Regions from separate parts of the Mycobacterium sp. OAE908 genome, predicted to be linked through region 2. Evidence: riboswitches for the same ligand, from Rfam matches in the RefSeq annotation. Region 2 holds a riboswitch; the other holds the start of a gene.
What was found. A riboswitch is a leader RNA that binds a small molecule or an ion and turns the genes downstream of it on or off. The one in region 2 is predicted to bind S-adenosylmethionine.

Region 1 (15,449 bases), 440 kb from region 2:
CCGCCCGCCGTTCGATCGCCGTCCGCAGCGCCGCCTCCGAGCCCACCACCCGGACCCGTTCCTTTGCGCGCGTCACCGCGGTGTAGAACAGCTCTCGCGTCAGCAGCCGCGAATCCTCCTGCGGCAGTAACACCGTCACCTCTTCGGACTGGCTGCCCTGGCTCTTGTGGATCGTCATCGCGTGCATCGTCTCGACATCCGCCAGGCGACTCGTCGCAAAAGACGTCTCCCCGATGACCGCTCGCAGCGCATCGTCGCGGACCACCGTCACACCCGTGTCCCCGTTGTAGAGGCCCAGTCCGTAATCATTGGCTGTCACCAACACCGGCCTGCCCGCGTACCACGACGACCAGATCGGGTCGCCCGTCTCTTCCGTCAGCCAGCGTTCGACTTGCCGGTTCCAGTGGGTGACGCCGAACGGCCCCCGCCGGTGTGCGCACAACAGCCGATGTTCGTCGAGCACCTTCAACGCCGCCCGGTCGTCGCCAAGGATCGCCGCAGTCCGCAGTGCAACGGCATGTCGGACAAGCACATTGCGCAACTTGTCCCGCGGATCCGAGGCGTCGATCCACTCGATGTGCTCGTCACCGGCCCGCAATACCTCGATCGCCCGGTCCGCATCGCCCACGCGGATCGCGGTCGCCAGCGCGCCGATCGATTTACCGAAACGGTGCGACGTCTTCAGCGCCGCGATCTTGGTTTCGCCCAATCCGTCGACCAGATCCGCCAGTACCGCGCCCGCTTCCACCGACGCCAACTGATCCGGGTCGCCGACGAGTATGAGCCTTGCGTCCGGCCGCACCGCCTCCAACAGCCGGGCCATCATGGTCAGCGACACCATCGACGTCTCGTCGACGACGATCACGTCGTGCGGCAACCGATTTCCGCGGTTGTGCCGGAACCGCGCCGACGTGTCCGGTCTGCTGCCCAGCAGCCTGTGCAGCGTGGTGGCATGCAAGCCCGCCAACGCCTCTCCATCCGCCTGCGACAGCGCGCCGACCTCCAACTGCACCGCCTCCTGCAGGCGCGCCGCCGCCTTGCCTGTCGGCGCGGCCAACGCGATTCGCAACCGCCCACCGCTTGCGAGCATCGCCAACAGTCTCGCCACCGTCGTCGTCTTGCCGGTGCCGGGGCCGCCCGTCAACACCGTCAGCCCTTGCGACAGAGCGATTTCCGCAGCCACCCGCTGTTCCTCGAACCCCGCCGGGAACAGCCGGTCGATGTCGGAGGACACCTCGGTGGGCCGGGCCGAGACCATCGCGCGGATGTCCTCGCACACCTGCTGCTCTTCCAGCCAGTACCTATCGAGGTACAGCAGATCGCCCTCGACACGTAGCACCGGCGGGTCGGTCAGCAGCGGGCTGGCCTTCACTGCCGCCGCCAGATCCACCATCTCCGGCGAGGTCAGGTCGACGCATACCGAGCCGCCGCGCAACGCTCGCACCACGAGCGCGACCGCCAACGCCACCCGCTCGTCGGTTTCCTTGCCCAGCGCGGTGAGTCGCTGCGCGACATGGACATCCGCGGGTGCGAAGAAGCCAGTGTCGTCGACCACCAGTTCCAGCGTCATGCGACGAGCTCCGATACCGCCGTGATCAACGACACCGGTGGCTGCCAACTGAATACCCCGGCCGGGGCGGCCGGTCCGCACATGCCGCGCAGGAACAGGTACAGCACGCCGCCGAGATGCGTGGCCGGTTCGTATCCGGGCAGCCGCCACCGTAGAAACCGGTGCAGCACAACGCTGTACAGCAGCGCCTGCAGTGGATAGTCCGAATGCAGCATCGCCTCGACGAGCCGCGGCTGCGTGTAGTCCGCGGCGGTCAACGGCCGCGCCGGATCGCCGAGCCAGTTCGTCTTGTAGTCGACGACCACATACCGGTCGCCGATTCGCAGCACCGCGTCCACCGAGCCGGACAGATACCCGTTCAGTGGCTGGCCGCCCAGCGCCGCTCCCGTCAGTCGATCGGCATACGACGCCAACGGGTCATCCTTCGGCAGATGCGTCCGCAGCAGCTCGCCGACCTCGCGCAGATGCCCCCCACCCAACGGGAATTCGAAGTCCATCTCGCACATGCGGTCTCGCAGACCAATCTGCCGCAGCGTCAGACCGTCGGCAAGCGGGCCCAAGGGAGTGTCGTGCATCGGAATCATCGCCGCCGCCAACACCTCAGGTTCGACGTCGACCGGCCACCACACCGAGTGCTCGCGGATCTGCGTCTCCAGCTCCGCGGCCAGATCGACCGCGAACGGGTCCGCCGTCTCCAGCACCGCGTGCACCAGCGTGCCGAACTTCGCTCCTGCGGGCAGGTCAGCCATCGGTGAGGGCACATCGTCGCCGGCCGCCGACGCCACGACCGGAATCTCGGCGACCTCGTCGTCCAACTCGACGACCTCCGGCTCGCTGCTGACCGGCGTCGCCTCGGCGTCGCGAATCAGGCCGGAGTACGACGTGCGTCGCCACGACGTGTCGATGCCGCGGTGGAAGTGGCGGACGTCAAGATCCGTCGGCGGCACAGCGCTTGGCAGCTCGGGCATCGGCGCGATCACGGAGTCCTCGATCACCGGACCGCCCGCGGCTTCCCATTCGCGCAGCCGCGCCATCGCGTCGGCATCCGAGACCTTCGCCGGCTGAGCAGAATTCGGCACCTCGGCCTCGCCCGGCTTGCGGCCCCGCAGCAGCCGCGACAGCCCACCGTTGGGCTCGTCGTTCGACGGCGCCCACCACGCCACCACCTGAGCCTGCGCGCGGGTCAGCGCGACGTAGGTCAGTCGGCTGTCGTCGCTGGCGTCCTCGGCCCGCCCCAGCTTCACGACCGCGTTGTAATCCGGGCTGTCGGGGCCGCCGATGTGCAGGCACCGGGTGTCGCCCTCGTGGTACAGCACCAACTCGGGATCGCGGACGTACCGGTTGAACGCGAACGGCAGATACACGACCGGGAACTCCAGGCCCTTGGCGGCGAACACCGTCATCACCTGCACGGCGGCCGCGTCGTTGTCCAGCCGGCGCGCGCGTTCCGTTGCACCGCTCCGCTCGTCGCGCTGGGCACGCAGCCAATCACGCAGGGCCGGCAGGCTGAAGTGCTCGCGATGCGCTGCCTCCTGCAGCAGCTGCGTCACGTGCGACAGATCCGTCATCAAGCGTTCGCCGCCTTGCCACGACAGCACGCGGTCGCCCATTCCGCTCAGCTGCGCGGCCTCGAAGATCGCGGCGACGCCCCGCTCGCGGGCGTGGCCTGCCCACTCCCGCAGGGTTTCCGCGACGCGGTCGGTCAGCGCGTCGCCGCCTGCCACAAGCGATTCGGCCGTCTCGCCGAAGAACATCGTCGCCGCGGCGGCCCGCACCATCCCGGGTCGGTGCGGCTGGTCGAACGCTTCCAGCAGGCACAGCCAGTCCTCGGCTGCGTCGGACCCGAAGATGTCGGAGTCGCCGGTGTACACGGCAGGGATGCCGGCTTCACACAGCGCCTCGTAACAGGCTCGGGCGTCGACGTGCTTCTCGACGATCACCGCGACGTCGCCCGCGCAGACGGGATGGTCGTCGAACGTGACGCCGCCGGTCAGGAGGCGACCGATGTCGGCGGCCATATCGCGGGGGATATGCGAACGCAAGTCGCCGATCAGCAGTGTGCGAGTTCCGCTGCGGCCCAGTGTTTCCCGTCGTACCACCCGAAGCCGGAACGGATCTCCGGCGCCCTTCAGTCGCGACCCGACATGGTGGGCGTCGACGTCATGCACGATGATGCGCGGGTCGCCGAGTTCGGCTCCCTTCAGCACGACCTGTAACCGCCGCACCAGATCGCCGTCGCTGCGCCAGTTCGTGCTGAGCGTCTTCTGCACCCCTGCGGTTGCGGCCGCGTCGAGGTAGGTGACGATGTCGCCGCCGCGGAACGAATAGATCGCCTGCTTCGGGTCGCCGATCAGAATCAGTGTCGAGCGGCCGCTGAACGCGCGGTCGATCACCTTCCACTGCACCGGGTCGGTGTCCTGGAACTCGTCGACCAACACGATCGGCCACCGCTGGTGCATGCGCACTTGCGCCGGTGAGTCGTCGGCGTCCAGCGCGTCAGCCAAGCGGCTCAGCAGGTCGTCGTAGCCGAGGATGCCCCGCTGCCGCTTACGCTTGTCCAGTTCGGCCACAACGTCTTTCGCGAAGTTCACGCAGACTGCGGCGCGCGAATCGGGATCGGGATCTTTGGGCCGCAGTTCGGTCGCCGGCTTGTTGACCACCTCGCGGGCCAACCGCAGCGCATCGGCGTACGCCAACAGCGGGTCCTCACGCTCGCGGCCGAAGTGCCGCAGATACAGGTCGTCGACGATCTCGGTGACCAGCTCGTCGAGGCTCTCCACCAACGTCACCCCTGCGTCGGTGTCGCCCGCGACACCCAACGAACGCAACACCAGCTGACAGAACTGGTGCGTGGTGGCGATCGTCGCTGCGTCGAAGGCCGCCAATGCATCTCGGAGCCGTCGACGGCGGTCGGGCTGTTCTTCCGCGGCCGCGGCTTCGACGAGTTGGCGGCGGACCCGGTCGCGCAGCTCCTGGGTTGCCGCGCGGCTGAACGTGATGAGCAGCATCTGGTCCAGCGTCGCGACACCCTCGGCGACATACCGCGTGACGAGGCTGGCCAGTGCGAACGTCTTGCCCGTGCCCGCACTTGCTTCCAGCACCGTGGTCGAACACGGGCCGGGCAGCGGACCGGACAGATCGAAGCGGTCCATCATCCCAGTGCCCTCAGCATCGGCAGCCACAACCGGCAGGCATACTCGTCAAGCCCTCTTTCGACGAGTTCGGATAGCCACGCGCCCTTGCCGAATGCCCGTTCGTGCGCCTTCTCGGCGTCCTCGCCGGGATAGCGATCGGAGCGCCAGCGATACATTGCCGCCCGTTCCGGGTCGCCGTGTGAGTGTTTGGCTTCCGCCCACGCGTAGGAGGTCTTGACGGGCAGCGGCAGCGGCTCCCGTCGACCCGCGTCGTAGATCGCCACTAAGTCAGCGAGCAGTTCGACAGCGGATTCCGCGGGGCGTCCCAGCACCTCCTCGCGCGGCGTGGTGCCGCGTTTCGGTCGGCCGATGACGACAGCCGACCAGTCTGTGCGCGACGCGTGAGCGAGCAACGCCAGCAACGGAATCCACGACTGCAGCAGATGCCGGCCGTCGAGCTTCGAATACGTCACCGCGACCAGCCGCTCGCTGAACACCGGCGAGACGGTGCCGGTCAACCGCCGCCCGCCGAGATCGATGTCGACGTCAAGGGCCCGCGACTGCGCGCCGCGGTAGTGCCGCCCGACCTCCGCCAGTTGCGTGGCCTGGTCGCGGATCTCGGTGGCCTTGCGCCATCCCAGTCGACCGGGTGGCAGTGTGCCGCGCCGCCATTCGGCCTCGCGCGCCTGGTCGGGCTGCATGCCGTCGAGCATGTCGTGCAGCATGCGGTCGCCGACCGTCCACTCCTCGAGCGCGTTGATGTCCACCGGCATCGCATCCTGGACCCCGTCGATCTCCCAGGGCAGCGTGTAGTCCAGTGCGCGGAAGAACCCCTTCACCGGATCCCGGAAGAACGCCGCGAGGTCGGCGAGCACCACGTCCTCGGTCGGCGGGGCCGGCAGCGGACCGGAGATGAACGGTGGCCGCTCGGCACGGCCGGCGGAGCGGACGCGGGCCGCCCGCAGCACCGTCGGGTCGAAGGTGAACGGTTTGTCGGGGACAAGGCCGCCCGGCACGACGTTTCGAGTGTCGAAGGGCTGCAACGGGTGTCGAACGACGACGGCGTCGCGGACCTTGTCCGGCGTGGTCAGGTCCAGCGTGTCGAGCAATTCGGCCAGCGGCACCGCGGGCGGGCGTTCGTGTCCGGAGTATTCGTTGGCGCCGGTGTAGGTGATCACGAGGTGCTCGGTGGTGGCCTGGATGGCGTCGAGCAGCAGTTGCCGGTCCTCAGAGCGGATGTCGCGCTCGCCGGTCATCGGAGTGCGCGCCAACACGTCGTCGCCGTCGACCACCCCGAGCCGCGGGAATACCCCGTCGTCGAGGCCGACCAGGCACACCACCCGGTGCGGCACCGAGCGCATGGGCACCATCGTGCAGACCGTCAGCGTCCCGGTGCGGAAGTTGGCGCGGGTGGGGCGCCCGGCGAGATGGCGCTCGAGCAGTGCCTTGATGTCGGGCAGCCGCATGAGAGTGCCGGCGCGTGAGCCCGCTTGGCGCAGCACGTCGTTGAATTCGCGTTGCAGCTGGCTGATCTGCCATGCGTCGTCATCACTGACCTTGGCCAGCAGGTCGATTCCGTGTTCCAGCGACGTCAGCCACTCTTCCAGTGACCTTGTGCCGGTGAGTGATTCGGTGACACGGTGCAGCCGGTCGACATACTCGGCGAGCCGCCCAGCCAGCTCGACGCGGTTGCTGCTGACGTCGTCGAGCGGCAGCGTGGTGTCAAGCCAGGCATGCGAATCGTCGGACATCGCGACACCGGCCAGGACGCGGTCGATGCCGAATCGCCAAGTGTTCTGGATGAAGTCGACGCCGAACGGCTGGCGGTCTTCCTTGTCGAAACCCCAGCGGATGTTGGCTTCGCGCACCCAACGGGTGATGTCCTCGAGGTCGTCGTCGCTGAACTCGAATCGGGCCCGGACCGGCGCGGCGGCCGCGAGATTGAGCACCTCGCTGGAGGTGGCCCTGCTGCCCGCGAGGCTGAGCAGCTGACTCGCGACGCCCAGCAGCGGATTGGTCTGCACGAGGGAGCGGTCGGCCAGGCGTACGCGCAGCCGGTGCGCGGGATGCACGCCGCGGATCATGTCGCCGAGGCCGAAGCCGGCGACGATCAGTGGCGCGTAGGTCTCGATATCCGGGCACATGACCAGGATGTCGCGAGGCTCGAGGGTGGGGTCGTCGGCGAGCAGGCCGAGCAGGACCTCGCGAAGCACGTCGATCTGGCGGGCCGGGCCGTGGCAGCTGTGCACCTGGATGGAGCGGTCTGTCGGCGTGTGTGTGCGGCCGTCCGGACTGACGGCGTTGGCGGCGATATCGGACTGCAGCCAACCGAGCAGGGTGTCGGGATGCGTTGAGCCACTGAGATATTCGTCTGTGGCGGGATCGTCGGGCAGACTGCGCTGCAGCTCGCGCAGGTCGCGGCCGAGGGTGGCCAGCAGGGGGTGGGCGACGTTGCGGTGGCTGGTGTCGTCGCGGCGGGGGATCGGGCCGCTGTCGGTGGCGAGCTTGCGCCATAGGTCGTCGCTGGGATGCGGCAGCCACAGGTGCAGATCGTGGTGGGTGGCCAGCGCGGTCAGGAGTTCGACCTCGGTGGACGGCAGCCGGGTGTGACCGAACAGCGACATCCGCTCCGGCAGGTCCAGGGGCGATTCTTGTAGCCGCACAAGGGTTTTAGCGTGCCGGACATGCGGCGGGTCGGCGTCGACCTTGTCGAGCAGCGCGCGCCACAGCGGCGGCTGCCAGTCGAGGTCGGAGGGGATGTCGCCTGCGACATCGCGTTCCCAATCGATCAGCAGCTGCGGCCGTTGCCGGGCGTAGGAGGCGAACAGGCCGGCGAGCCGGCGGGCGACGGCGTAGCGGCGGCCCTGGCGCAACTCCTTCTCCTCGCCCACTTCGAAGTGGCCGAGATGAGTGGCCAGGGTCTTGCACCAGTCCGCAGTGCAGCTGGCGTCGATGACCTCGAGCAGCGGCCAGACCATGGCGTCGGGAGACCATGGGTCGTCGTCCGCGGTACCGGTGATCTCCGCAATCAGGGAATGCGGGTTGCGGAACGAGATGCCTGCACAGATGCCGTCCTGGCCGGCACCGCGGCCGAGGATGTGGGAGAGCCGCTGGCTCAGCCACCGTTCGACGCCCTTGGCGGGGACGATGATCAGCTCTTGCGCGAACGGGTCGGGTAGCGGAGTGGACAGCAGATGGCCGAGGGCGTCGGCGAGGAGATCGGTGCGCTCAGCGCGATGGAGGTGAAGCGCCATCAGTGCTCACCTTAGGAGCCTCCGTCGACCTGGCGGGCCAGTTCGTCGACGACACGGTCGAGTTCGTCGACCATCCAGCTGTCCAGGCCGCGAGCACGGTAGGCCTTCAGCAGTTCGCCGTAGTACCAGAGGTGATCGTGCGGGTCCTTGCGGTTGAAGCGCTCCCACAGTTTCGGGCCGTGCTCGTGGTAGTCGCGCAGCATCGAGCGTGCGTTGTCGAGCTTGTCGGCGACGGAAACCAAAAGCGTGTCGACGCCGACCTCGGCAAGGTGGTCGACGTAGCGGCGCTTGCGGTCCAGCCATGGCGGCTTGGGTTCCTCGTCGGTGTCGCTGCACTCGGCGACGATGCGCGCGACGTCGTCGCCGAACTTGGTTCGGATCTCGGCCAGCGTTGGGGGACCGCCCTGGTCCTCGACGGCGTCGTGCAACAGCGCCGCGATGGCCTGGGCTTCGGAGCCGCCGTCGTTGATGACGAGCCCGGCCACGCTCAGGAGATGGCCCATGTAAGGGATGTCGCCACCTTTACGCACCTGGTTGTGGTGCTTGTGCTCGGCGTAGACGAGCGCCTTGGAGAACTGGTCGGTCAGTATCGGTGTGGAGGTCTGCTCACTCAATGCGATTTCTCCCCTTTCAGTCTGACCATAGCCGCAGGGGGTGACATGAACGTTTTGCCCGGCTCTACGCGACAAAGTCGACGGCAGCGACAAAGTCGCCAAGAGGTGGGCACAAGGAAGGGTGCTGTCGGGATTCCGCGCCGGGGCGCCTCGGTCTCGCGGGCCCAGTGCACCCACCCGCACCACCACCCCAGCCCGGACCGGTCGATCGCAGCGACGCCGGGATTGCATCCGTACACCGGAATCATGTCGTCTGCCCTTGCGTCCCAATCGATTCCGTTCGGCAGAATGAACCCAACGGCACGGCGTGGGATGGAGCATGCCGACTCAGCGTGATCGGGGTTTGCCGCTCTATCGCGAATTTCGCAGTCGTCTGACTTCGGCGACCAGCCGAGGGACGTCTTGACGAGCGGCGGCGATGAAGTCGAGATCGGCGTCGCTGATCGGCCGGTCGTCGCGGGACACGTACATGTCTTCGTCGCGGTCATCGTCGTCACCGATCTGAATGAAAGTCGATCCGCACGTCATGTCGCGGCCTTCGATCCACGACTTCCATGGCCCCTTGCTTGTCGCGTCCGCGCGCTGCTGCATCGCGTCGAGTTCCGCGTCACTAATTGGCGCCTCGTTCGTCATGCCGCCAATTGTGACGGCTCGAGGGCGAGTGTTCCCTACGCTCGGCCTATGAAGGCAGTCACCTGCACCAACGCCAAGCTCGACGTCGTCGACCAACCCACACCCACGCCGGCCAAGGGCCAACTGCTCCTCGACGTCATTCGCTGCGGCATCTGCGGCTCGGACCTGCATGCGCGCAACCACTGCGACGAGGTCGCCGAAGTGATGGCCGAGACCGGCTACCCCGACTTCATGCGCTCGCACCAGTCCGTGGTCTTCGGCCACGAGTTCTGCGGCGAAGTCCTCGACCACGGTCCGAAAACCCGCAAGACACTCAAGTCCGGCACACCCGTCGTCGCGCTACCCCTGCTGCGACGCGGCAAGGAGGTGCACGCGCTCGGGCTGAGCACGCGGGCCCCCGGCGCCTACGCCGAACGCGTCGTCGTCGAGCAGTCCCTCGCGCTGCCGGTCCCCAACGGCCTACCCGTCGAACAGGCCGCGCTCACCGAACCCATGGCCGTCGGCTGGCACGCCGTCCGCCGATCCGACATCGGCAGAGGCCAAGTCGCCATCGTCATCGGCTGCGGACCGATCGGCCTCGCCGTGATCCTGATGCTCAAGGCCAAGGGTGTGCGAACGGTGATCGCCAGCGACTACTCCGCCGGCCGTCGCGCGCTGGCCATCAAGTGCGGCGCCGACATTGTCGTCGACCCGGCGCTCGACTCGCCGTACGAGGCCGCGAAAGGCCATGGCCATCTCGAAACACCGCTCGACGCTTTCGATCTCGCGATCGGCACCATCGAGAAGCTGCAGCGGGTGCGCCTGCCGTGGTGGCACGTCTGGCGCGCCGCCGACGCGGTCGGTGCCGCCACTCCCAAACACCCCGTCGTCTTCGAATGCGTCGGCGTCCCCGGCATCATCGAGAGCATCATCACCGGCGCGCCGCTGTTCTCCCGCGTCGTCGTGGTCGGCGTCTGCATGGGCGCCGACCAGGTCCGGCCGTCGATGGCGATCAACAAAGAGATCGATCTGCGCTTCGTACTCGGTTACACCCCAATGGAATTCCGCGACACACTGCACATGCTCGCCGACGGCAAGGTCGACGCAACGCCACTCATCACCGGCACCGTCGGACTCGCCGGCGTCGACAACGCGTTCCAAGCGCTGGCCGATCCCGACGCACACGCCAAAATACTCATCGATCCGAAGAGCGACGCCACAAGCCCTCTAGGGAGCTGACGATGAATGTCCTGAGAACCCCTGACTCCCGCTTCGCGAACCTGCACGGCTACCCGTTCGCGCCGCACTACGTCGACGTTGCCGCCAGCGACACCGATGGCCTTCGTATGCACTACGTCGACGAGGGCCCCGCCGACGGCGCACCAGTCGTCCTCCTACACGGCGAGCCCACCTGGAGTTATCTGTACCGCACCATGATTCCGCCGCTCGTTGACGCAGGCCGTCGCGTGCTCGCCCCAGACCTGATCGGCTTTGGTCGCTCCGACAAGCCCAGCGCCATCGCCGATTACACGTACCTGCGGCACGTCGAATGGGTCACGGCATGGTTCGACGCCCTCGACCTGAGGGACGTCACAATGTTCGTGCAGGATTGGGGATCGCTGATCGGACTGCGCATGGCCGCAGAGCAACCCCACCTCGTCGGCCGCATTGTCGTCGGCAACGGGTACTTGCCTGCCGGTCAGCAGCCCGCGAACATCGCCTTCCGCACGTGGCGGGCCTTCGCGCGCTACACGCCGGTGCTGCCGTGCGGACGCATCGTATCCGCGGGCACCGTCACGAAGATTTCAGCCGAAATCCGAGCCGGATACGATGCGCCCTTTCCCGACAAGACTTTTCAGGCAGGCGCGCGGGCATTCCCAACCCTGGTGCCGACGACGCCGGATGACCCCGCGCTCCCGGCGAACCGCGCCGCGTGGGAGGCCCTCGGCCGGTGGGAGAAGCCTTTCCTGTGTGTCTTCGGCGCCAAAGATCCCATCCTCGGTCGCGCCGATCGCCCCCTGATCGCGCATGTGCCCGGCGCCGCGGGTCAGCCCCACGCCCGTATCAACGGCAGCCACTTCGTTCAGGAGGACTGCGGCCCGGAATTGGCCGCCCGGATGCTGGCCTGGGACCCTGCCCGAGCCTGACGCTCTAGACTGAAAACAGCTTCACGAGTTGCCGTCGCCAAGCTCCGACTGGACGGCACGCCAACCCCACGCTCGTGGGTGGCTCGGATGACGAAGCGGTCCGCACCGACCGGTGCCGACAAGAGCGCCTCCACCGGAGGCCCCGACGAGGGAGCAACATGCGCAAGCATTTCTTCCGCGCCTTCATCGCCGATCCCGTCTGCGCGTCCGCGGACCCCGGTCACCACGTCGACATCGGCCGCTACTTCATGGCCGTCGCGAAATCAGCGGTGGCCTTTCCGGTCAGCGCCCACGTCCGCGATGGGCTCGTCCACCTCGACACCGGCGAAATCCTCTGGCATCACCGGCCCGACGACGTCGCGCATGCGCTGAGAAGCAGCGACGGCCACGCCGAGTGGGCGCCCGAATGGCAGGTCCTGCTGGTGCCCGGCGCCGTACTCGCCGACGAGCGAAACGTGTTCACGCTCGCTTCCGAGCGCACCGAATGCGAGGCTCTCAGCCCTGCTGCACCACGTTGTTTCCCGAGTTATTGATGTCCGGGGAGCCGGAGTGATAGGTCACCACGTTTTCGACCCCCGACGCGCTGATCTGGTCCGACGTCTCGAGCGTGACCTTGTTCTGCATGCCCGACACCGACACCGTCGTGCAGTGGCCCGTGATCGTGACCGTGTTCGAGACGCCACTGATGCTCACCGGATTGTCGTTGCATTCGAGCGTCTTGTTCGCGCCCATCCCAGCGACGCTGAGCTGACTACCTGGCGGCGCCGCGGTGGGCTGCGAGGGAGCGTTTGGCATCGAGGGCATCGACGGAATGCTCGGGATGGAGATGCCGGGGAAGCTCGAGATGTCGCGCGTCGCCTTCTGCATCACCACGAACCCGACACCTGCGGCAACGATCAGGAACACCACAGCGATGCCCGCGAACAGCGCCCACGGAATGCCCGCCGACGACTTGCGCTGCGGCGCCGGCGCCCACGGCGCGCCGTACCCCGGCGGCGTGTACGGACCCTGGGCCGGCGGCGGCATTGGCGGCAACGGCGGCGGTGCGTACGCCTGATCGGGTGCCGTGTACGGCGTCGTCCCCGTCCCCAACTCGGTCGCCCGCGCCGTATCGGCCAGCGGTTGCTCGAGCGCCCTGATCCGAGCCTCGGGGTCGTCCTGTGGATTCATGCGCAGATGGTCCCACAGACAGTAGGTGCCCTCAACGAATGTGACAATTTGCTGACGAGGGGCGTGCAACGTCGGCTGAAGTGGTACCCAGGAAGTGTGGTGGCAGCTGGTTTCATCGCCATCGGCAGCGGTCCGGCAGGGTTAAGCGCAGCGGAGACGTTCCGCAGCAAGCACCCGCACATCCCCGTGCGGATTTTGACCAACGACGCCGCCCTGCCCTACGCCAAGCCGCCGCTGAGCAAGGACTATCTTTGCGGCCGCGAAGCCAAGCGCGATCTGCACAGCCCCGGCTGGTTCGCCCGCCACGACGTCGAACTGGTCCGTGGGATCACCGTCGACCACATCGACGTGGTCGGCCAGGAGGTCGTCACCGAGGGCGGCCGCCGCTACCCGTACTGGCATCTCGTGCTGGGCTGCGGCGCCAGTCCTGTCCCTCTCGCGATCCCCGGGGCCGAGGCCGCGCTTCCGCTGCGGTCGTTCGCCGACGCGCTGATCCTGCGGATGGCCGCCCGCACCGCCGACTCCGCGGTCGTGATCGGTGGCGGGCTGATCGGCTGCGAAGCCGCGGCCACACTCGCCGCCCGCGGCGTCCCCACCACGATGGTTGCTGCCGAACCCGTGCCACTGCAGCGCAGATTCGGCGACGAGGTCGGCGAACGAGTCGCAAAGATACTGTTGGACAACGGGGTTCGCTTCATCGGGTCGACGGCTGTGACCGCGATCGACGACACCCACGTTCACCTCGACACCGGTGCGAGCATCGACGGTGACGTCGTCGTCTCCGCGACAGGCGTGCGCCCCGATGCGCACCTTGCCGTCGACGCCGGGCTTGACACCTGCGACGGCCGCATCGTCGTCAACGAGCACATGCACACCTCGGCACGCAACGTCTACGCCGCAGGCGATGTCGCATTGGCCTACAACGTCACCGCAGGCAGGCGTATCCGCGCCGAGCACTGGCGAGACGCCGCGCAGCAGGGCCGCATCGCTGGGCTGACCGCGGCCGGCCAGCCTGCATCCTGGCGCAAAATTCCCGAATTCTCTTGCGTCATCGGCGAATCCACGTTGAAGTACCGCGGCTGGGGTACCGACTACGACAACACCCGACTAGACGACCACCGCGACGGATTCACCGTCTACTACGAGTCGGAGGGCGATGTCGTCGGCGTCCTCACAGCCAATCTCGCCGGCGGAACATCCAGTACAGCACGATGACCATCAGCACGATGACCGACGTGCTGACCAGAAATCCCGAGAAGGTGTTGATGCCCGGGTACTCGACGTTCTGGCCGTAGAACCCGGTGATCGCGGTCGGCACCGCGATGATCGCCGCCCACCCGGTCAGCTTCTTCATCACCGTGTTCAGCCGGGCGTCCTGCAGCGACAGGTTCGTTTCGAACACGGTTGTCACCATGTCGCGCAACGACTCTGTCCACTCCGAGACGCGCAGCACGTGGTCGTAGAGGTCCGAGTACAGCGGATCGAGTTCGGGTGCCGTCTTCGCGTCGAGACGCCGATGCTGGATGGAGTTGACGACCTCGCGCATCGGCAGCACGACGCGGCGCAGCTCGACGAGGTCCTTACGCATTCGGAATGTCTTGCGCTGGAAGTCTTTCCGCGGGCTGTTCTCGAACAGGTCGTCTTCGACGCTCTCGATGCCTTCGTCGAGCTTCTGCACCGCGTCGAAGTGCCCGTCGACGACCACGTCGAGCAGCCCATGCACCAGCGAGCCGACCCCGTATTCCTGGCCGCCGAGTTCGTCGAACCGCTGCGACACCGCATCGATGTCGAAATGCGGTGACAGCCGCACCGTGATCAACCCCCGCGGCAACACGAACCCGGAGATGCGGTGCACGTCGAGCATCGACTCCGTGTCATCGGCGGGCTCGCGGGTGGAGACGCCGTACACCGTGACGAAGGTGTGGGTGCGGTAGACGACGGCCTTGGTGCGTTCGGACTCGGCGATCGCGTCCTCGACGGCCCAGCTGTTCAGGCTCAGCTCTTCGGCCAGGTCCTTGAGGATCGCGTGGTCGGGGTCGTAGATGTCGCACCACACCAGGGTGTCCTCTTCGGCCAGGTAGTCCGAGATCGACGGGAAGTCGAAATCGTCCTGCGGCTTGCCGGCCCGCCAGACCCGGCCTCGGACGTGCGTCACCCCTTCATCATGTCAGGGCGGCGCATCCGCGCGCGTGGCCGCGGCACCAGCATCGGGACGGTCTGGCGGTACGCGTCGTAGCGCGCACCAAGCGTGGCGGTCAGGTCGCGTTCCTCCAGTTGCATCGCCACCAGGATCCACGCTGTCGTCACGCAGGCGAACAGCAGGTGCCCGGCGGTCATCGTCGGCGCCGCCCAGAACGCGACGATGAAGCCGAGGTTCAGTGGATGACGCACCACGCGATAGAACAGCGTCGTGCGGAAGCCCGTCTGCGCCTGCGGCCGCGACCGCCAGACCGCGAACACCTGCCGCAGCCCGAACAGCTCGAAGTGGTTGATCATGAACGTCGACGCCAGCACGATCGCCCAGCCGAGCCAGAACAGCGCCCAGATCACCAGCCGCACCGGCTGCGAGTTCACAGCCCACGCGACGGCGGGCAGCTCCCGCCACTGCCAAAGCAGCAGGGCCAGAACAAGACTCGCGAGCAGCACGTAGGTACTGCGCTCGACGGGCTGAGGAACGTAGCGCGTCCACCATCGCTTGAACGCCGGGCGCGCCATCACGCTGTGCTGCACCGCGAACAGGGTGAGGAGCGCGACGTCGATGGTTATCGCCTGGCCGACGGGAGCGGAGATCGCGTTGTCGACGCTGCGCGGGGTCAACCCACCGATAAAGCCGATCGCGTAGACGAACACGACGAGAAACAGCGCATAGCTGATCGCGCCGTAAGTGATTGCGAGATAACGGTTCATGGCTCTCAGCGTCGCGCCGAACTGGTGCTCCGCGCATGGGG
Region 2 (15,449 bases):
CGCCACGCAGGCGCTGCGAGAGTTGCCGATCCACAAAGTGGTTGCGGGCACACAGGAGGACGCCAACGCCGAGGGCACCAAGGTCGGCGTCGGTGAGAACGGCTTCTATTCGATCAACGACCTGCTGCACGGGCTTCTCATGCACTCCGGCAACGACGCCGCGCACGCTCTGGCCATGCAACTCGGCGGGATGGATACCGCGCTACAGAAGATCAACGACCTTGCCGGCAAGCTCGGCGGCCGCGACACCCGTGCGGCGACGCCGTCGGGTCTCGACGGGCCTGGCATGAGCACGTCAGCCTACGACCTCGGCCTGTTCTACCGATTCGCTTGGCAGAACCCGACTTTCGCCGACATTGTGGCTACGCGCACGTTCGACTTTCCCGGCCGCGGCGACGTCGGCTATCCGGTCGAAAACGACAATCAGCTGCTCTACAACTACCCCGGCGCGATGGGCGGAAAGACCGGCTACACCGACGATGCCGGGCAGACGTTCGTCGGCGCGGCCAACCACGACGGCCGCCGGTTGATGGCCGTGCTGCTGCACGGCACTCGCCAGCCGATCGCGCCGTGGGAGCAGGCCGCACACCTGCTGGACTATGGCTTCGCGACCGCACCCGGCACCAAGGTGGGCACGCTGATCGAGCCCGATCCGTCGCTGCTCGCAGCCAAGCCGGACGCCGCACCCAACCCGGCGACCGCCGCCGCCTCCACCCCGCTGCCGGACATCAACGCGATGCCGGTTCGGGTCGGCGTCGGCATCGTCGGGTCGATCGTCGTGTTCGGACTCATCATGGGCGCACGGTCGCTTAACCGGCGCCCGACGCTCTAGTGTTTGCGTAACCGCGAAAAGCTCAGCGCGCCAAGCGCTCCCACTGCCGCAGCCGTCAGCGCCCCGCGCACCCCGAGACCCTCGCGGATCTGCACCCGCGGCGTGATCTGCGCGGGCGCCGGTGGTTCCGCGGGTGCGGGCACGAGGTTTTCGGTCGACGTCGCCGCCCACGCCGTAGCGAACAGGATCAATCGGGCGGTGATGTAGGCGAAGACCATCAGACCCAGCACTGGACCGAACGTCGCGCCCGCCGGTCCTGTCACCACCGATCGCAGGTAGATCGAGGCCACCTGCTTGAAGATCTCGAAGGCCACCGCCGCCAGCAGACCGGCCTTCGCCGCACTGCGAAGGCTGACCGACTCCCGCGGCAGCCGCGCGATGATCCAGGTGAACAGCAGCCACGAGACCGCGATGGACACCAGCAGCGACACCACCCGCAGACCCAGGTCGACGCCCGGAACATTCTGCAGCCCAAGCCATTCCAGCACGCGCTTCATCAGACCCGAACTGCCGAGAGCCGTCAGCGCGGTGGTGAGGACGATCGCCACGAACAGACCGGCGATGGCAATGAGATCGGACAGTTTCGTGCGGAGGAATCCCGGCGGGTCATGGCGCAGCAGCCCCCACATCTGGCTCAGCGCCTCGCGCAGATTGGCCATCCAACCGAGGCCGGCCCATGCCGCGGTCGCCAAGCCGATGATGCCTACCGAGGTACGCGACTTGATCGCCGAATCCATCAGGTCGATCAGTTGCTGGCCGGCGTTTCCAGACACCGCCGACTTGATGCGCTGGGTGATCTCGGCGAGCAGGTCAGGCTGGCTGGCCAGGATGAAGCCACCGATCGAGAAGCCGACCATCAGCAGGGGGAACAGCGCGAAAATCGTGAAGTAGGTGATGCCCGCGGCGTAGAAGTCGCCCTTGCTGTCCTGATAGCGCCCCTGCGCTCGCATCACGTGGTCGAACCACCCGTACCGCGCCCGCAGGCGATCAAGGATCCCCGGTTTGGCCGGCTCGGCCGGTTCTGTCATCCAGCCTCCCCGGAAAGCGTTATGCGCGTGGCGCTAAGAACCCTAACCGGTCATATACCCGCTTGAGAGTCTTGGCAGACACGTCCCTTGCGCGCTCAGCACCCGTGGCCAGCACCGCCTCGAGTTCGGCCGGATCGTCGAGCAGTTCGTCGACGCGCTCCTTGATCGGCGTGACGAACTCGACGACGGCCTCGGCCGTATCGGTCTTGAGGTCTCCGTAGCCGCGGCCCGCGTAGCCCGCGACGAGCTTGTCCACGTCGGTCCCGGTGACGGCGGCCTGGATGGTCAGCAGGTTGGACACCCCCGGCTTGGCGCCCTGGTCGAACCGGATCTCGCGCTCACTGTCGGTGACGGCAGAGCGGATCTTCTTCGCCGAGGCCTTCGGATCGTCGAGCAGGCTGATCAGCCCGGCCTCGGTGGCCGCCGACTTGCTCATCTTCGACGTCGGATCCTGCAGGTCGTAGATCTTGGCCGTGGCCTTCTGGATCAACACGTCGGGCACGACGAACGTCTCGGGGAAGCGGGCATTGAACCGCTGCGCGACGTCGCGGGCCAACTCCAGGTGCTGGCGCTGGTCCTCGCCGACCGGAACCAGATCGGTGTCGTAGAGCAGGACGTCGGCGGCCATCAGCACCGGGTAGGTGAACAATCCCACCGTGGTGGCTTCGCTGCCTTCCTTCTGCGACTTGTCCTTGAACTGAGTCATCCGCGAGGCTTGCCCGAAACCGGTGAAACAGCCCAGCGCCCAAGCGAGTTCGGCGTGTGCGGGCACGTGGCTCTGCACGAAGATCGTGCTGCGCGACGGGTCGATGCCCAGCGCCAGGTACTGCGCGGCCGTGACCAACGTGCGCCGCCGCAGCTGCTCAGGGTCCTGCGGGATCGTGATCGCATGCAGGTCGACCACGCAGAAGAACGCGTCGTAGTCGTCCTGCATGCCGACCCACTGCTTGATCGCGCCTAAAGCGTTGCCCAGGTGCAGGGAATCAGAGGTGGGCTGGACACCGGAAAAGACGACAGGGCGGGAAGTGCTCATGATGGCTCAAGTTTCGCACGCCTCAACCAACGGATTTTTCGGCGCTCTGCTCCCGCGACTGTTCCAGCGCCCGTCGCGCGAACACCCACCGCTCGGTGATCGCCATCTGACCGCGGCCCCTGCCGAGGAACGTGACGAACCACGAGATGACGGCGATCAGCCGGTTACGACCGCCCACCAGGTAGTAGAGGTGCAGGCCGAGCCACGCCAGCCACGCGAGGAAGCCGCCGAACTCCAGCTTGCCGATCTGGCACACCGCGGAGAACCGCGAGACCGTCGCCATGCTGCCTTTGTCGAAGTACTTGAACGGCTTTCGTGCCGAAGGCTGCTCGCCCTTGAGTTCGGCCTTGATCTGCTTGGTGGCATACACCGCGCCCTGGATCGCGCCCTGCGCCTGGCCGGGCACACCGGGCACGCTCATCAGATCGCCGACGACAAAGACGTTCGGATGGCCCTTCACTGTGAGGTCGGGCTCGACGACCACCCGGCCGGCCCGATCGACTTCTGTGCCATCGGACTGCGCGGCGATCATCTTGCCGAGCGGGCTGGCCTGCACACCGGCCGACCACACCTTGACGGCGGCCTCGATACGGCGTTCCTCGTCACCCTCCTTGACGGTCAGGCCCATGTAGTCGACGTCGGTGACCATCGTCTTCAGCTTGACCTCGACGCCCATCTTCTCCAGCCTGCGCTGCGCCTTGAGCCCGAGCTTCGGGCCCATCGGCGGCAACACCGCGGGTGCGGCCTCGACGAGAATCACGCGCGCCTCGGCCGGGTCGATCGTCCGGAACGCTCCGGTCAAGGTCCGGTCCGCCAGCTCGGCGATCTGGCCGACCACCTCGACGCCGGTGGGGCCCGCACCGACGACGACGAACGTCAGCCGCCGTTTGCGTTCCTCCTCCGACGTCGTCACCTCGGCCGCCTCGAACGCACCGAGGATGCGACCGCGCAACTCGAGCGCGTCGTCGACGGTCTTCATGCCCGGCGCAAACGCCTCGAACTGATCGTTGCCGAAATAGGACTGCTGCGCGCCCGCCGCGACGATCAGGCTGTCGAACGGCGTGACCCGCTCCCAGTCGAGGAGTTTCGACGTGACGGTCTTGTTCTTCAGGTCGATGCCGACGACCTCGCCGAGCAACACTTGCGCATTCTTCTGCTTACGCAAGATGATTCGCGTCGCGGGCGCTATCTCACCGACCGACAGGATGCCTGTGGCGACCTGGTACAGCAGCGGCTGGAACAGGTGATGCGTGGTCTTCGCGATCAGGGTGACGTCGACGTCGGCGCGCTTGAGGTGCTTGGCCGCGAACAGCCCGCCGAAGCCCGATCCGATGATGACGACGCGATGGCGCATTGGCCAACCCTATCTCGCCAGTTGTGTGCAGTTTGTGGCGGTGAGCGCAACAAACTGCACAGAACTCACCAATATTCAACCGTTACCGGCGCGTGGTCGGACCACCGCAGCGCATACGCCTCGGCCCGCTCCACCCGCGCGCTACTCGCCCTCGCCGCCAGCCCGTGGCTCGCAAGCTGGTAGTCGATGCGCCAGCCTGCGTCGTTGTCGAACGCCCTGCCCCGCCATGACCACCACGAGTACGGTCCCGCCACGTCCGGATGCAGCGCACGAACGACGTCGACCCAGCCAGCGGCCAACAGTTCGGTCAGCCATTGCCGTTCGGCGGGAAGGAATCCCGACTTCTTCACGTTTCCGCGCCAGTTCTTGATGTCGTTCTCGGTGTGCGCGATGTTCCAGTCGCCACAGACCACAGCGTCACGGTCGGTCAGCGTCGACATGCGGTGCGCGAGCGCCGTCATGAACCGCTCCTTCTCGAGCTGGCGGTCGGTGCCTGCCTCACCGGTCTGCACGTACACGCTCGCGACCGTGAGCCCGTCTATGTCGACCTCGACATAGCGCCCGTGCAACGCGAATTCGTCGGCGCCGAGGTCGCGCACCTGATGGATCGGATGTCGGCTCAGCACGGCAACTCCGTTGCGGCCCTTGAGATCTCCACCCGCGGATGCCAGCTGCCAGCCGTCGGACAGCGCTGGGCTGAGCGCGCAGGCGAGTTGATCGTCGTCGGCCCGCGTCTCCTGCAGACACACCACATCGGCCTTGGTTTCGGCCAGCCACGGCAGCAGACCGAGGTTGGTCTCCGACCGCTGCCTGATCGCCGCGCGGATGCCGTTGACGTTGATCGTGGTGACAATCACGGCCTCAGACCGTAGTCGACCGGCTTGCGATACCGGCGGTATCACCTTTATGGTCGGGCTCATGACCGAGCGCGCACCGATACACCTGGGCTCCGGCGAACCGATGCTTTTGCTGCATCCGTTCATGATGTCGCAGAGCGTGTGGAAAGGCGTCGCACCGCTGATTGCTGGCACTGGTCGTTACGAGGTGTTCGCGCCGACCCTGCCCGGCCACAACGGCGGCGTCAAAGGCCGGTTCTTCCTGGATACCGCCGAGTTGGCCGACGACATGGAACGTCGGATGGATGCGCTGGGCTGGGACACCGCACACATCGTCGGCAACTCGCTCGGCGGCTGGGTGGCCTTCGAGCTGGAACGCCGCGGCCGGGCGCGCACGCTGACCGGCATCGCGCCGGCCGGCGGCTGGAGCCATCTGACGCCCGCCAAGTTCGAAATCGTCGGCAAGTTCGTTGCCGGCCTGCCCGTTTACCTGGTCGCCAAGGCGCTCGGTCCCCGTGCCCTGAAGCTGCCATACGTGCGCCAGCTCGGCTACGTGCCGATCAGCGCGAGCGCCGACCGGCTCACCGACGAGGACTGGCTCGACATCATCGACGACGTCACCCACTGCCCCGCCTACTACCAGCTGTTGGTCAAGTCGCTGTTGCTGCCTGGTCTGCAGGAGCTGGCCGAAGGCACCGCGCCGACGCATCTGGTCATCTGCGAAAAGGACCACGTGCTCCCGCATCCGCGCTTCACCCGGCACTTCACCAAGCACCTGCCGGAGGCCACGGAGATCACGCATCTGGATGCCGTCGGGCACATCCCGATGTTCGAAGCACCGCAGCGCGTCGCCGATCTGATCGTCAACTTCGTCGACCGCTATGCGACGCCGCCGCCGCAGAAGGCGTTCGGCTAACCCTTTGTCACCGGCTCGGCCGTCACGCCTTCCAGCGCCGAATTGAGTGTCTTGCTCGGCCGCATCACCGCGGCCGTCTTCTCCGGGTCCGGCCAGTAGTAGCCGCCGATGTCGACCGAATTCCCTTGCACCTCAGCCAGTTCGGCGACGATCGCGTCCTCGTTCTCGGCGAGCGTCTTGGCCAGGCCCGCGAAGTGGCCTGCCAGTTCTTGATCCTCGGTTTGCTCGGCCAGTTCCTGCGCCCAGTACATCGCGAGGTAGTACTGGCTGCCGCGGTTGTCGAGCTCACCGGTCTTGCGTGACGGGGCCTTGTCGTTCTCCAGCAGCTTGCCGATCGCACCGTCGAGCGTCTTGCCCAACAGTTCGGCCCGCTTGTTGCCGGTCTTGGCGCCAAGGTCTTCGAAGCAGGCACCCAGTGCGAGGAACTCGCCAAGCGAATCCCAGCGCAGGTGGTTCTCCTCGACCAACTGGTGCACATGCTTGGGCGCCGAACCACCCGCGCCGGTTTCGTACATGCCGCCGCCGGCCATCAGCGGGACGATCGACAGCATCTTCGCGCTGGTGCCCAGTTCGAGGATCGGGAACAGGTCAGTCAGGTAGTCGCGCAGGATGTTTCCGGTCGCGGCGATGGTGTCCTGGCCGCGAATCAGCCGCTCCAGCGTGTACCGCATGGCCCACACCTGCGGCATGATCTGGATGTGGAGGCCCTCGGTGTCGTGGTCGGCCAGATAGGTCTTCACCTTCTTGCGCAACTCGACCTCATGCGGGCGCTCGGTGTCCAGCCAGAACAGCACCGTCATGCCGGAGGCCCTGCCACGGTTCACGGCGAGCTTCACCCAGTCCTGGATCGCGGCGTCTTTCACCACTGGCATGCGCCAGATGTCGCCGGTCTCCACGTTCTGGCTCAGCAGTACCTCGCCGGTGTCGATGTCGACGATGTTGGCGACACCGTCGGTGGGGATCTCGAACGTCTTGTCGTGGCTGCCGTACTCCTCGGCCTGCTGCGCCATCAGCCCGACGTTGGGAACGGTTCCCATGGTTCTCGGGTCGAACTGGCCATGCGTCTTACAGAAGTTGACCATTTCCTGGTAGATCCGGGAGAACGTCGACTCGGGGTTCACCGCCTTGGTGTCCTTGGTCCGGCCGTCGGCGCCATACATCTTGCCGCCCAACCGGATCATCGCGGGCATCGACGCGTCGACGATCACGTCGCTGGGTGAATGGAAGTTGGTGATGCCACGCGCCGAGTCGACCATCGCCACCTCGGGCCGGTGTTCGTGCACGGCGTGGATGTCGCGGATGATCTCCTCGCGTTGCGAGGCGGGCAGCGACTCGATCTTGGCGTACAGATCCGACATCCCGTTGTTGACGTTGACGCCGAGTTCGTCGAGCACGGCCTGATGCTTGGCGAAGGCTTCCTTGTAGAACACCTTGACCGCGTGGCCGAACACGATGGGGTGGCTGACCTTCATCATGGTCGCCTTCACGTGCAGCGAGAACATCACGCCGGTCTTGTACGCGTCCTCGATCTGCTCTTCGAAGAAGTCGCACAGCGCCTTCTTGCTCATGAACATGCTGTCGATGATGTCGCCCTCGTCGAGCGCGACTTCTGGCTTGAGCACGATGGTTTCGCCGTTTTTGGGCTCGAGCACCATCTTGACCTTGCGCGCCTTGTCGAGCGTCATCGACTTCTCGCCGTGATAGAAATCGCCGCGCTTCATGGTCGCGACGTGGGTGCGCGAGGCCTGCGACCACTCACCCATGCTGTGCGGATGCCTGCGCGCGTACTCCTTGACCGCATTGGGCGCGCGTCGATCCGAATTGCCTTCGCGCAGAACGGGGTTCACGGCACTGCCGAGAATCTTGCCGTAGCGCTCCTTGATCGCCTTTTCCTCGTCGTTCTTCGGCTCGCCCGGGTAGTCGGGCAGGTCGTAGCCCTTCTCCCGTAGCTCCTTGATGGCGGCCAGCAGCTGCGGCACCGAGGCACTGATGTTCGGCAACTTGATGATGTTGGTTTCGGGGTGGTGGGTCAGCTCACCGAGCGTGGCCAGGTTGTCAGGGACCCGCTGCTCCTCGGTCAGCCGGTCGGAGAACTCACTGAGGATGCGCGCCGCCACCGAGATGTCGCTGGTTTCGACGTTGATGCCGGCCGGCTCGGTGAAGGTGCGGATGATCGGGAGGAAGCCGTAGGTCGCAAGCAGCGGCGCCTCGTCGGTCAGCGTGTAGATGATGGTCGGCTGCTCGGCGCTCATTGTGTTGTCTCCCGGATTCAGTTTCGGTCAGTTCGCTGCTCGCGGGCCAGACTACAAGCAGCATCGGGTGCACGAAGGCTCAGCTTGGCTACTGACCAGTAGCTTCTGTGCTGGGCGAACATAGGGAAATTCTCCCGATGTCTGGGCCGCAGTGCCACCGCGACGATGGCGTAGAGCGATCGAGAAACAAACCAGCCGGTGGCACCCAGTCAGTGGCATGCGATACCCTTCTCATCGGTCATGAGTGCCAGCGTCAAGCCCCGGCTTGCTGGCCGGCAACCCTCCAACCGCGGTGGGGTGCCCCGGGTGATTGACCAGGTTGAGTAGCCGCTACCGGCTACCGGCAAGCGCGGGTCCGTTGTGACGGGCCCCCAGAGACAGATGGAGGTCCGTTTCGTATGAGCACGCCAGATCCGACGGCCGGTTGGTCGTTCGAAACCAAACAGGTCCACGCCGGTCAGACGCCCGACATCGCGACGAACGCGCGGGCGCTGCCGATCTACCAGACCACGTCGTACACGTTCAACAGCACCGAGCACGCCGCCGCCCTGTTCGGCCTCGCCGAGCCCGGCAACATCTACACCCGGATCATGAATCCGACGCAGGACGTCGTCGAGCAGCGCATCGCGGCCCTCGAAGGCGGCGTCGCCGCGCTGTTCCTCGCGTCCGGTCAGGCCGCTGAGCACTTCGCGATCCTCAACCTCGCCAACGCGGGCGACCACATCGTGTCCAGCCCGCGGCTCTACGGCGGCACCTACAACCTGTTCCACTACACGCTGCCGAAGATGGGCATCGAGGTCAGCTTCGTCGAGAACCCCGACGATCTGGAGTCCTGGCGGGCTGCGGTCAAGCCGAACACCAAGGCGTTCTTCGGCGAGACCATCTCGAACCCGCAGAACGACATCCTCGACATCCCGAACGTCGCGGCCGTCGCGCACGAAGCCGGTGTGCCGTTGATCGTCGACAACACCGTCGCGACCCCGTACCTGATTCAGCCGCTGTCCCACGGCGCCGACATCGTCGTGCACTCGGCGACGAAGTACCTGGGCGGACACGGCGCGGCGATCGCAGGCGTGATCGTCGACGGCGGCACCTTCGACTGGACCAACGGCAAGTTCCCCGGCTTCACCACCCCGGACCCCAGCTACCACGGCGTGGTGTTCGCCGAACTCGGCCCGCCGGCGTTCGCGTTGAAGGCAAGGGTGCAGCTGCTGCGCGATCTCGGCTCGGCTGCCGCGCCGTTCAACGCGTTCCTCGTCGCACAAGGGCTGGAGACGCTGAGCCTGCGCGTTGAACGCCATGTGGAAAATGCACAAAAGGTGGCGGAATTCCTCGCAGGACATCCGGACGTGACATCGGTGAACTACGCGGGGCTGCCGAGCTCGCCGTGGTACGAGCTCGGAAAGAAGCTGGCCCCCAAGGGAACCGGCGCAGTGCTGGCGTTCGAGCTGGCCGGCGGTATCGACGCGGGCAAGGCGTTCGTCAACGCGTTGACGCTGCACAGTCACGTCGCGAACATCGGTGACGTGCGGTCGCTGGTGATCCATCCGGCGTCGACGACGCACGCCCAGCTCACCCCCGAGGAGCAGTTGGCCACCGGCGTGACCCCCGGCCTGGTGCGGCTCGCCGTCGGCATCGAGGGCATCGACGACATCCTGGCCGACCTTGAGCAGGGCTTCGCCGCGGCCAAGCCGTTCAGCACCTCCGCGGGCGCAGACCCGAAGACCGCGGCGGCGTTCTGATGACGGTCATCGACATGAGCACCGTGACGCTGCCTGCCGAGGGTGAAGTCGGCTACGTGGACATCGGCCCGCTGACGCTGGAGAACGGCGCCGTGATCGACGACGTCACGATCGCCGTGCAGCGGTGGGGCGAGTTGTCGCCCAACCGCGACAACGTCGTCGTCGTCCTGCACGCCCTGACCGGCGACTCACACGTCACCGGCCCCAGCGGCCCTGGTGACGAGACCGAAGGCTGGTGGGAAGGTGTTGCCGGCCCGGGGGCACCGATCGACACCGACCGCTGGTGTGCGGTGGCCACCAACGTGTTGGGCGGCTTTCGCGGGTCGACGGGCCCGAGTTCGCCCGCGCCGGACGGGAAGCCTTGGGGCTCAAGGTTTCCGCTGATTTCTGTGCGCGATCAGGTCGAGGCCGACGTCGCCGCGCTGGCGGCGCTCGGCATCACCGAGGTCGCCGCGGTGGTCGGCGGGTCGATGGGCGGTGCTCGGGCGCTGGAGTGGATCGTGAGCTACCCGGACGCGGTGCGCGCGGCGCTGGTGTTGGCCGTCGGCGCTCGCGCGACCGCAGACCAGATCGGCACACAGAGCACGCAGATCGCGGCCATCAAATCGGATCCGGGCTGGCAGAACGGTGACTACTACGGCACCGGACGTTCGCCGGATCTCGGCATGCAGATCGCGCGGAGGTTTGCGCATCTGACGTATCGAGGCGAGCCCGAACTGGACGCGCGGTTCGGCAACGATCCGCAGGGCGACGAGGATCCGGCGAAGGGCGGCCGCTACGCGGTGCAGAGCTATCTGGAGCACCAGGGCCGCAAGCTGCTGGCCCGCTTCGACGCCGGCACCTACGTGGCGCTCAGTGAATCGCTGTCCAGTCACGACGTGGGCCGCGGTCGCGGCGGCATCGAGGCGGCGCTGCGCGGCTGCCCGGTTCCGACCGTCGTCGGCGGCATCACCTCAGACCGGCTGTACCCGCTTCGGCTGCAGGAGGAATTGGCCGAGCTGTTGCCTGGTTGTACCGAGCTGAACGTGGTCGACTCGATTTACGGCCACGACGGATTCCTCTTGGAGACCGAGGCGGTGGGCAAGTTGATACGTCGGACCTTGGAGCTGGCCGAGCGGTGACCGACCCCAGGCAGCAGCGTTCACTGTCGTTCGGCGTAGAAGCCGCGGCATACGAGCGCGGCCGACCGTCGTACCCACCCGAAGCGATCGACTGGCTGCTACCCGGCAACGCGCGCGACGTGCTGGATCTCGGCGCCGGCACCGGAAAGCTGACCACGCGGCTCGTCGAGCGTGGCCTCGGTGTGGTCGCGGTCGATCCCATTCCGGAAATGCTCGAGCTGCTGAGCAACTCGCTGCCGGACACGCCCGCGCTGCTGGGCACGGCCGAGGACATTCCGCTGCCCGACGACAGCGTCGACGTCGTGCTGGTGGCTCAGGCCTGGCACTGGTTCGACCCGGAACTCGCCGCCAAGGAGATCGCGCGCGTGCTACGGCCGGGCGGCAGGCTCGGCCTGGTGTGGAACGCGCGCGACGAGCGGATGGGCTGGGTGAAGGATCTCGGCCGCATCATCGGCCACGAGGACGCGCAGTTCCACGACAAGGTGACGCTGCCGACGCCGTTCACCGATGTCGAGCGGCGCAAGGTCGAGTGGACGAGTTACCTGACGCCGCAGGCGCTCATCGACCTCGTCGCGTCGCGCAGCTACTGCATCACGTCGCCGGAGAAGGTGCGCACCACGACGCTGGATCGCGTGCGCGAGCTGCTGGCGACCCATCCCGCGTTGGCCAACACCAACGGCCTTGCGTTGCCGTACGTCACGGTCGGCATCAGGGCGACGCTGGCCTGACGCCCACAAGACCGTTCGTCGAGATCAGACTTGTTGCACGGCTTTCGGCGTTTCGCGTACCGGAACCTTATTTCGGCGAACGTATGTAGTCGCCGATGAGGGCGGTGCCCGGGCCTGGTTTGGCGCCTGGCCCCGGCGAGTGAATCGCGTTGGCGGCGTTCAGTTCTCCCCCGCATTCGGCGCACACCGTCTTCGCAGTGGTGACGTGGCCGCAGTCGGCATGCACGATCAGCGCAGGCGGCCCGTCGAGTGACAGCCACTTGTCGCCGAATGCCAACAAGGTGGCAATGACGGGATACAGGTCGCGGCCCTTGTCGGTCAGCACGTACTCGTGGCGGGCCGGCGCGCTTTGGTATTGACGCCGCTCGACGACGCCGTTTCGTTCGAGCTCGGCCAGCCGGGCGGCCAGGATGTTCGATGCGATTCCGAGGTCGCGACGGATGTCCTCGAACTTCGTCATTCCGGCGAACAGGTCGCGCACGATCAACGGTGTCCACCGCTGGCCGATCACGTCGACGGCGCGTGCGATCGAGCATGAGATGTCCGCGAACTCCGGCTTCGACATGGGGCCATCGTAGTCCATTGCAAATTGCAATTGAGCTGGTTACGTTGGGTGCATGGCACACATGCAAACCGATGACGCAGTTGCTGCCTTCATGGCGGCCACCAAGGCCCGCGACATCGACCAAATGGTGAGCGCCCTTGCGCCCGATGTCGAACTGGCCTCTCCGCTGTTCGGCTGCATGGTCTTCCGCGGGCGCGATGACCTGCGGGTGCTACTCGGTGCCGTCTACGGCGGGCTGTCCAACCTTGTCTGGCGCGAGGTCATCGGCGAGGGCACGACGCGAGTAGCGGTGAGCGATGCGCGCATTGCCGGCGTCACGATCACCGACGCGATGGTGCTCGAGCTTGACGATGCGGGGCTGATCGTGCGGATCCGCCCTCACCTCAAGCCATGGCTGGCCATCACGCTGTTCGCTCTTCTGCTGGGGCCGAAGATCGCTCGCCACCCCGGCGTACTTCGCCGCGCCCTGCGGCGCTGACACCGAACCACCGCTGCAGCGCGTCACGCAACCGGCGCTCCGCGTCGACGTCGAAAGTGTCCGCCGCCCAAGCGACGTAGCCATCGGGTCTGATGAGCAGCGCACAGGCCTCGAAGTCCGGCACCTCGCCTGTCACGACATCGATCCGATCGACGGTCTGGCCGATGCGTCCGCCGGACAGGTCGAGCAGGACCGGACGGGCGTGATGCAGCAGCTCGCTGACGCGACGTCCGTCGCCAAGCGTCACGTCCGGCACCAGCCGACCCGATAGCGGATGGCTGTCACCGGTGTCGTAGGCCACGTCGGAGCCCGCGAGCAGGTGCGCCATGTGCTCGGCGACGCTCGGCAGTTGCAGGAGCTCGTTGAAAAGCTTTCGCAGAGCGCCGATCTCGGGTCCGGGGCCAAAGAGAGCGGTCTGCGACATGGAGTGCATCATCACCCGCTCGCCGACTGGATACCGTTCGCTCTGGTAGGTGTCGAGCAGATCCTCGGGGGCCCAGCCGTTGACCGCGGCGGCCAGTTTCCAGCCGAGGTTCATCGCATCCTGCAAACCGAGATTCAAGCCGGGCCCGCCCATCGCCGAGTGCACGTGCGCGGAATCACCAACCAGAAAGACGTTTCCGACGCGATAGCGGTCGGCTTGCCGGCTGTTCTGACCAGCGATGCGGCGCAGCGCATTTGGTTTGCCGTCGTCAGGCAATTCCATGGGCAGGTCGACACCGAGCACCCGCCGCGCGCTGTCGCGCAGTTCGTCGATGGTCATCGGCACAGCCTCGTCAGCAGGATTGCCGAACTCGATCGTGCCGACCATCGGGCGGTCGGGTTCGAACGGGGCATAGATCAGCCCACCGTTGTCGAGCCGGTTGTGACCGAAGGGCAGCCGGCCCACACCAGGCAACTCGATATCGCCGCTGGCGGTGCGGACTTCGTCAGGCAGACGCACATGGGCGATCCGCGCGACAGTGTTCGACGTGTGACCGGGGAAGTCGATGCCCACCATCTTGCGGACCGTGCTGCGGCCGCCGTCGGCGCCGACGAGGTAGGTGGTCTCCAACGTGTATGTTTCGTCGGAGGTCGAGACGTTGACTTTCACACCGTCCGAACGGGATTCGAGGCCGATCAACTCGTGGCCCCAGCGGATGTCGACGCCGAGTTCACGGGCGCGCGCGTCGAGGTGTCGGACAAGCTGCGGCTGGCCCATCATCAGTGCGTACATCGGGTTGTCCGCCATGCCGAACAGCGGCACGGACATGCCGCTGAAGATCCACTCGGGCAGCGGCTTCGGCGGCTCGGTTGAACCCGTGAACCGTTCGTACAGGCCGCGCATGTCCAGTAGCCGAATGACCTGGCCGACCATGCCGTTGGCCTTGGGCTCGTCGCTGGGCGCGGGCAGTCGCTCGAGCACCACTGGCCGCACACCGGCCAGCGCCAGTTCGCACGCCAGCATCAAACCGTTCGGCCCGGCGCCTGAAATGACAACGGACACTGGGTTTTCTGACATCGGCATTACCTTTCGGGCAGTCCGGCCGCGACATCGGTCAAGCCGCGGCGAAGGAGTTCGGTATAGGCCACCGGCGGGTCGGCATTGGCGTAGGTCTCCATTGCCGTTTCACCGACCGCGCGAACGACGGCGGCGACAAGCCGCGGATACATATCGCGAACGGGATCGGTCCCGGTGCGTTCGGCGATCGCATCGACCCAGTCCTCGAACAGGTGCCGCGTCAACGCGGCCCGCATGTCCCGGGCGGCCAGGAGCTCACGGATGACGGCCAGTTCCTCAGGAGTCGGCCTGACGTCGGTTGCGCCTGCAGCCTCGAGCGGCGCGAGCATGGATTCGGTGATCGCCGACCACAGCGGCTCGTCGGCGGGCCGCTCCCGGAAGACCTCGAGGCTGCGTCGCGTGCGATCGATCTGCCGGAAGGAGATCGCCTCGTACTTGCCTGCGAAATAGTTGTTGAACGTTCGCAGTGAAACACCGGCTCGGTTGGCGATGTCCTCGCGGGTGACGTTGTCCAATCCGCGTTCCAACGCCAGCGCCAATGCCGCGTCGCTCAAAGCCCACCGGGTCCCGAGTTTCTTGCGCTCGCGGAGCCCCAACGCGGTGTCCATGCGACCAGGCTAGCCAAAACTTGCCTGGTAGGCAAAATTGCCCGACAGGCAATTTTCCAGCATGCCAGAACGCTTCACTTCGTAGCCAGAAATGGAGTAGTCGACTACCCCATCCACGCGGGCGCCCGTACCGGAATATGGCCCTATACGCATTGCCGACGAGAACTTCGGCTGCGCCTCACGAAGGGAACTAACGATGAACCGAGTTTCGCGGATCGCGACGACTGTGGTGGCGTCTGGTGCTCTGGGTCTGGCCGCATTCGGGCTGGGCGCCGGCGTCGCCCAAGCAGATACCTGGTGTCCGGGCCAGCCAGTCCCCGGAGGTTTTGTAGACGTTGACTGGGACTGGACGGTCTGCCACAACTACTACGCGATGTCGCGCGGCTATCCACCTCAGATCGTTGGACTGAAAGTCCAAGACGGCGCCATTGGCGGCAGCTGGCGCTTGGTCGCAG

Region 1: linked by a shared signal. The riboswitch ahead of J3E61_RS14680 (hypothetical protein) and the one ahead of J3E61_RS16820 (bifunctional o-acetylhomoserine/o-acetylserine sulfhydrylase) in region 2 are both predicted to bind S-adenosylmethionine.

The regions. Positions count from the first base shown of each region.
Region 1 covers NZ_JAGGJL010000001.1:2,971,585-2,987,033, forward strand. The annotation lists gene recD (exodeoxyribonuclease V subunit alpha) at 1-1,570, opposite strand, end outside; gene recB (exodeoxyribonuclease V subunit beta) at 1,567-4,722, opposite strand; gene recC (exodeoxyribonuclease V subunit gamma) at 4,722-7,958, opposite strand; gene J3E61_RS14660 (HD domain-containing protein) at 7,970-8,572, opposite strand; gene J3E61_RS14665 (hypothetical protein) at 8,924-9,205, opposite strand; gene J3E61_RS14670 (zinc-binding dehydrogenase) at 9,254-10,423, shown strand; gene J3E61_RS14675 (alpha/beta fold hydrolase) at 10,426-11,331, shown strand; SAM riboswitch class IV at 11,351-11,462, shown strand; gene J3E61_RS14680 (hypothetical protein) at 11,490-11,864, shown strand; gene J3E61_RS14685 (DUF3060 domain-containing protein) at 11,827-12,501, opposite strand; gene J3E61_RS14690 (NAD(P)/FAD-dependent oxidoreductase) at 12,508-13,716, shown strand; gene J3E61_RS14695 (magnesium transporter CorA family protein) at 13,673-14,656, opposite strand; gene J3E61_RS14700 (isoprenylcysteine carboxylmethyltransferase family protein) at 14,653-15,408, opposite strand.
Region 2 covers NZ_JAGGJL010000001.1:3,412,169-3,427,617, reverse strand. The annotation lists gene J3E61_RS16855 (D-alanyl-D-alanine carboxypeptidase) at 1-832, shown strand, start outside; gene yhjD (inner membrane protein YhjD) at 829-1,860, opposite strand; gene trpS (tryptophan--tRNA ligase) at 1,880-2,893, opposite strand; gene J3E61_RS16840 (NAD(P)/FAD-dependent oxidoreductase) at 2,916-4,247, opposite strand; gene xth (exodeoxyribonuclease III) at 4,313-5,104, opposite strand; gene J3E61_RS16830 (alpha/beta hydrolase) at 5,166-5,999, shown strand; gene J3E61_RS16825 (NADP-dependent isocitrate dehydrogenase) at 5,996-8,251, opposite strand; SAM riboswitch class IV at 8,488-8,607, shown strand; gene J3E61_RS16820 (bifunctional o-acetylhomoserine/o-acetylserine sulfhydrylase) at 8,650-9,993, shown strand; gene J3E61_RS16815 (homoserine O-acetyltransferase) at 9,993-11,114, shown strand; gene J3E61_RS16810 (class I SAM-dependent methyltransferase) at 11,111-11,842, shown strand; gene J3E61_RS16805 (helix-turn-helix transcriptional regulator) at 11,910-12,407, opposite strand; gene J3E61_RS16800 (nuclear transport factor 2 family protein) at 12,469-12,885, shown strand; gene J3E61_RS16795 (FAD-dependent monooxygenase) at 12,809-14,386, opposite strand; gene J3E61_RS16790 (TetR family transcriptional regulator) at 14,392-14,994, opposite strand; gene J3E61_RS16785 (hypothetical protein) at 15,191-15,449, shown strand, end outside.